Prosthecobacter debontii: one gene and its partner. Each later gene encodes a partner of the first gene's protein in a complex. Links are inferred from orthologs where the notes say so. Each region holds a gene or a part of one and is shown in the gene's direction. Other genes may lie near its edges. The genes, in order: xseA and xseB.

The links.
Region 2: the proteins of xseA (region 1) and xseB are in contact, whole or in part, in a cryo-EM structure (PDB 8TXR), measured with the Escherichia coli proteins. The link is inferred for Prosthecobacter debontii from one-to-one orthologs.

Annotation. Positions count from the first base shown.
Region 1 is NZ_FUYE01000004.1:23,990-27,196, forward strand. What follows is about bases 208-3,094. They hold xseA (exodeoxyribonuclease VII large subunit), read left to right. Parts: upstream 208-925; coding sequence 926-2,263; downstream 2,264-3,094. Other genes in these bases: B5D61_RS06850 (hypothetical protein), read left to right, coding at 208-871; B5D61_RS06860 (EF-hand domain-containing protein), read left to right, coding at 2,353-3,094. In the rest of the region: more of B5D61_RS06850, read left to right, coding at 44-207; more of B5D61_RS06860, read left to right, coding at 3,095-3,207. UniProt on the Escherichia coli protein: Bidirectionally degrades single-stranded DNA into large acid-insoluble oligonucleotides, which are then degraded further into small acid-soluble oligonucleotides.
Region 2 is NZ_FUYE01000016.1:16,911-19,984, forward strand. Bases 210-2,963 are described here. They hold xseB (exodeoxyribonuclease VII small subunit), read left to right. Parts: upstream 210-1,291; coding sequence 1,292-1,636; downstream 1,637-2,963. Other genes in these bases: bamA (outer membrane protein assembly factor BamA), read right to left, coding at 210-213; B5D61_RS19540 (hypothetical protein), read right to left, coding at 481-1,158; dxs (1-deoxy-D-xylulose-5-phosphate synthase), read left to right, coding at 1,645-2,963. Also shown: more of bamA, read right to left, coding at 1-209; more of dxs, read left to right, coding at 2,964-3,074. UniProt on the Escherichia coli protein: Bidirectionally degrades single-stranded DNA into large acid-insoluble oligonucleotides, which are then degraded further into small acid-soluble oligonucleotides.

The DNA of each region.
Region 1 (3,207 bases):
ATTGTTAAAATGTTAACATTTGCTAAATAAATGCAAATTCTCCATGTCACAGAACACCTTCCGTGCCAGCACTAAAGAACGAGTGCAACGTCGGGCAGATCGCTCGGCGTTGACCACTTTGAAGAGGCACCCGAAAATCCAGAAGCATGAGAAAATCAAAAAACTGAAGCGATTGATCGCGGTGCTGTTGTTATTTCCCCTGGGACTGGTGACAGCGCTGACGCTGGTAGAAATGCTATCGCGTGCCGTGTTCCGACTGGAGTTCTGGCGTTCCGAGGAGGTGATATTTTTCATGATCGGAGCCGTGGCTTGGACGGTGGGGTATGTCACAGGTTGGCGTCCTGTTCGGAGTTATGTGTTCGGCCATGAAGTGAGTCATCTCTTGGTGGCACGCGCTTTCGGTGGAAAGATTTTGGATTGGGACTTCTCCGCGACCGGAGGCTATGTGGAGACGAATAAGTCGAACACCTGGATCACCCTGGCTCCTTACCTCTTGCCCTTTTATTCATTGGTCGTGCTCATCCTTTTTGGAGTCGCTGGGATGGTATGGAATCTCCACGGCATGCATCACCTCTCTCTGGGAGAAACGGCGCTGCGTTTTAAACCCGTCTGGTTTTTCTACATCTTACTCGGCCTGACGTGGTGCTTTCATGCCACCTTCACCTGGAAGACGGTGGTGATCGAGCAGAGTGACCTGCAGCGGAATGGCGAGTTCTTTTCTATGCTGCTCATCTTTCTCGTGAATGTGATGTTGATCATTGGGTTGTTCATTGCCGCCTCGCCGACGCCAGGATTGGGATTGATCGAAGTGGGGCGCTGCTGGCTCGGCACTGCAGGTGCGGTGTGGAGCTTTTTTATGGGGCGGTTTTAATCCAGCTATTTTCTTGCTGGCAGTGGAGCGGGGCCACGCTAGAGACACGAGAACATGACCGAACCTGAAGATGTCCTCTCCGTCACCCAGCTCACGCGTGAGATTCGCGATGTGTTGGAGGGCCGCATCGGCAGCGTGTGGGTGGAGGGGGAGATCAGCAATCATCGACTCCAGAGTAGCGGGCATCAGTATTTCACCCTGAAGGATGCCGGTGCTCAGCTTGCCTGTGTGATGTTTCGCGGATCGGCCCGTACAGGGGTGAGGCTGACGGAAGGGGCGCAGGTGCAGCTCTACGGAACTATCTCCGTCTATGAAGCACGTGGTCAGTATCAGATGGTGGTGAAGCAGGCCCAAATGAAGGGCCAGGGAAGCCTCCAGGCCCGGTTTGAGGCTTTGAAAAAGAGTCTCTATGAAGAGGGGCTCTTCGATGCCGAGCACAAGCAAGCCATCCCCAAATATCCGCGTGTGGTGGCGCTTGTAACCTCACCCACGGGGGCGGCGATTCAGGACATGCTGAATATCTTGACTCGCAGGGCTCCATGGATTCACGTCATGGTTTATCCGGTGCGGGTCCAAGGCCAAGGCGTGGAACGAGAAACGATTCAGGCATTGAGAGTCCTGAATGAAGCTGAGCGGCACGGGATACCACAACCGGACACGATCGTGATCGGACGGGGCGGCGGTAGCATAGAAGATCTCTGGGCCTACAATGAAGAGTCTCTCGCGCGGGCTATCTTTGACTCACGGATTCCTGTGATCTCAGCCGTGGGGCATGAAATTGATTTCACGATTGCCGATTTTGTCGCCGATCTGCGTGCGCCTACACCCAGTGCGGCAGCGGAGCTGTTGGCTCCAGATCGCGCGGAACTGATGAGGCATTTCGAGTCGCTGTCTCGACAGATCAGCTCGCGTATGGACTACACGCTCACGCATCATGAGCAGGTCTTGGATTTCATGGCTCGCGGTGCTTTGAAGACGGCACCCGAGCATCAGCTCCAAGCCGCTGAGCAGACGGCGGATGACATCGAGTATCGGATGAAAGATGCCTCGAGGCTGAGCTTGCAAGACCTACTGGATCAGCTCGTTGAGCGGCAGCAAGTGCTGATGGCTCATCATCCGCGCGTGCTTTTGAGTGAGTCTGAGCATCGGGTGGCGCAGCAAGCTCAACGGTTGCAACAGCAACTGATTCATCGGTTAGACCGACTCGAAGATCGAGTGAAAGCACGCACGGATGTGCTCCGCAATCTCGGTCCTGAATCGATCCTGGCTCGAGGCTTTTCCTACACAACCAATGAAGAGGGCAGGGTATTGCGCGACGCGGATGAAATTGCGGACGGGCAGGTGCTGATCACACGTCTTCAAAAAGGCGAGGTGAGAAGTATCGTTCAATGAGAGGACGATTTTTTTTGAAAGGTTGCGCAACCGATTTGAGCCTTCTGGGTTGGAGTGAGTGCTGTCGATAACACTCAGCCTATCCAACTATGAAATCATCCAAGACCCCTTTTTGTTTCCTGGGCCTACTCTCTCTGAGCGCCAGTCTTGCCTTCGCTCAAGAAGGTGCCCCCAAAGGTCCGCCTCCTGAAGGCGAAGGCCGCGGCGGTGGCCGTCTCGCCGAGTTTTTGAAGCGGGCGGATGCCAATGGTGACGGCAAGATCAGCAAGGAAGAATTTGGTGCGATGTCTCAGCGCGAAGGAAACGACGAGCGTTTCGCCCGCATGGACACGAATAGCGATGGCTACGTGGACCAGGCTGAAATGGCCTCCGTGGCAGAGAAGATGCGGGAAGGCATGCGCGGTGGGCGCCCAGGTGAAGGTGGCGGTTTTCGTCGGCCCGATGGGGAGGGCAAGGAAGGTGGTTTCCGCCGTCCACCGGGCGGCTCTCCCGAGGGAGGAGCAAGACCTGATGGAGAGCGCCCACAACCCCCCGAAGGCGGGCGTCGTCCAGAAGGTGGCCCTCCAGGAGGCCCCGGCGGCCCACCCATGGACGAAATCTTTGGCCGCATGGATAAAGACGCAGATGGTTCCGTCAGCAAAGAAGAGTATGTGGAATTCTCCAAACAGGAGATCGAAACTCGCTTTTCTCGGGTGGACGAAAATGCCGATGGCAAACTCACCAAAGACGAGATGCGAGCTGGAATGGAGCGGATCCGCAATATGATGCGTGGCCCAGGCGGGCAGGGGGGGCCAGGCTTCGGACGTGGTCCAGGTGACGGAGATCGGCGCCCTGGTGGTGAAGGTGGTCCCCGTCGAGGGCCCGATGGCGGTGGTGAAGGCGGCTTCCGCCGTCCCCCTTCACAAGATGGTGACAAAGCTCCAGGTAAGGAGCGCCCAGAATTC
Region 2 (3,074 bases), on another replicon or contig:
GCCTGTCGCGTAAAGAGTGCGAAGGTCACGCTCGACGGCTTCATCCGTGTAAGGTTCACCCACGCGAGTGGACATCTGAGCGCGAATACGATCAGGATCCATGGTGGCGGCACCTTTATAAACGACGTCGACTTCACGGACGATTTTACGTCCGACGGCGGCCGGGGAGTCCAGAGCCACTTGGGCTTGGCTACCGACTGTGGCAGCGGACATAAACAGGGCGACCAAAAGCGGTCGCAGTGCGTATTTGGAGGAAGAGATAACTCCGTGAATCATAGCAGCGTGTGGTGTTCGGGAGGAGACTGATGCGTGCATCCCACTGCGTGCAGAGGGAGCAGCGCAGTAATGCTAACCTTCACCATAGGCGTCAAGGTGTAAAAACAGGTTTGACCTCTAATAGATGCAAATAAATCACTGAAAATGTAGTCTGATGCCTTACTTGACCACTCAAACAGTCAGTGGTGTTTGTGAAGTGAGGGGTCAGCGGAAGAGCTCGCGAAAAAAGCCGCGGGTTTCTTTGCGGGCGTTATCCGTCCAATCCCAGGCTTTGCGAGCGGCTCGTTTGACCGCTTTGGCCGCGCGTTCGCCTTCTTCGCCTTCGGCAGTGACTGTCGAGGATGGGACTTTAGGTGTCCAATCTTGGAAGCTTACCGCCCCTGTTTCAGCCGAGATCACGATGAATCCGACTTCGTAACCCGTGTTATCCTTCAAGGCGAGGCCCCATTCAGGGAGGCCGGTCTCGGAATTGCTGGCCAGTTGGTAGTCGATGCTGGCAAAGGTGGCTTGGGCTAGAGCAGCGGATTTGGCAGCGATGATGCGGGCATCGGCGCTGCGATACCGCACCTTCGAGAAGTCCAGAAGTTTACCAGGCACACGGTCGAGGACACGAGAGCCCGCCCCTGCGGCTTGGGCTTGCCATTGACCCGCTTCGAGTTTCACTGAGATACGCAGGACTTCTTCAGGCCGGAAGGCATCGCGGGAGTAGGCGGTCCATTCGGTGGGTTCGCCAGTGGTCCCGGTGCCTTTGAGCAGCAGGAGATTATTGGCAATGGCCGAACCGAAACTCTGGGCCACAGCCACGGGGATTTCGGGGTTGGCATGAACTGGCGAAAGGCTGGCGATCAGAAAAAGCGGTAGGGTTAAAAACAGGTGTCTCATGGCTGGCGATAGCATAGAAAGGGGCGCGAAATGAATCAAGACAGGTTTGGTCTTGTGAATAACGCTGGTTTTCGTGCTTGCGGGGGCGGTGTCTGTCCTGATAATGCGCCCCCCTTCGAGCATCCTTTTTTGCATGAGCGCATCCCAACCTTCCGACATCTCTTTTGAACAGGCTATGGAACGCCTGGAGGAGATCGTTGCGCAGATGGAAGGGGATCGTTTACCGCTGGATGAAATGGTGGCCAGCTATGAAGAAGGCATGCGCCTTCTGAAAGTTTGCCGTCAGCGCATTGAAAACGCCCGTCGGCGGGTCGAGATCATTACGGCTGATGCCGAAGGCAAAGCCACCACAGCGGCCTTCGATCCCGCCTTGGTTGAAGCCTCCCTCCCCGAGGAAAAATCACGGCCAGCTTCTCCGGCTCGCAGGAAAAAACCTGTTGAGTCTGAAGAAGATCCTGACGACATCCGACTTTTTTGACATATCACGTGGACACCACCCTGCCAGACATCACTTGCCCTGCTGATCTCAAAGCCCTGCCGCTGGAAAAGCTCCCAGCCTTGGCTGAAAAGATCCGCTCCACCCTGATCGAGACCCTTAGCCAGACCGGGGGGCATCTCGGGCCTAACCTGGGCGTGGTGGAGTTAACCATCGCCATGCATCGGGTGTTTGATACCCCGAAGGACAAGTTCGTCTTTGACGTCGCCCACCAGGGATATGTCCATAAAATGCTGACTGGGCGCTGGGATAAGATCCACACCATCCGCCAGTATGAGGGGCTGAATGGCTTTTTACTGCGCAGTGAAAGCGAGCACGATTGCTACGGAGCAGGGCATGCTGGCACCGCCCTGGGCGCTGCTCTGGGGATGGCCTCGGCTCGCGATCTGAAAGGTGGCGATGAGCACGTCGTGTGCGTCTCAGGAGATGCGGCTTTTACCTGCGGCCCCGTGTTTGAAGCGCTGAATAACATCTCTTCACACACGAAGCGCCTGATTACGGTGCTCAACGACAATGAGTGGAGCATTGATCGGAACGTCGGGGCGATTGCCAAATATTTCAATACCATCGCCACCCACCCGGGTTTCACCAACCTGCACGACAAGGCGGCCAAGTTTGTGGAGTTCGTCCTCGGCGGCGGAGCTCGTAAGCTGGCCGAGCGGGTGGAAAATTCGGCTAAAGGACTCCTGCTTCCTCAGAGCGAAGGCGCTCACAACCGCAGTGTTTTGTTTGAGGAGTTCGGCATCCGTTATTACGGCCCGATCGATGGCCATGATATCCCTCTGCTGATCCAGACCTTCGAGTTTCTGAAGAATCAAAACGAGCCGGTCATCCTGCACATCCTGACCGAGAAGGGCCGCGGTTATAAACCAGCCCTCGAAGATCCAGGTAAATTCCATGGACTGGGCAAATACAACATCGAGACAGGCGAGGTTCAGGCGACCGATAAGCCGACCTATTCGCAGATTTATGCCCGGACGGTGACCGACTTTGCCAAAGAAGATCCAAAGATCGTCGCCATTACGGCAGCCATGCCGGGTGGCACGGGCTTGATGGCGTTCAAAAAAGAAATCCCTGAGCGTTACTTTGATGTCGGGATCGCCGAGGAGCACGCTGCCCTCTTTGCCTGCGGTATGGCGACTCAGGGGCTGCGTCCTTTCCTAACCATCTATTCGACCTTCATGCAGCGTGCCATCGACATGATCATTCATGACATGGCGATCCAACATCTGCCCGTGCGCCTGTGCATGGACCGCGGTGGTTTGAGCGGTGATGACGGCCCGACTCACCACGGCCTGTTCGATATCTCTTATCTCCGGGGCATTCCTGGGCTAGTTCACATGCAGCCGAAGGATGAAGACGAGTTTGTGGATATGCTCTGGACGATGGCTAATTACGATAAAGGGCCGATCGCCATTCG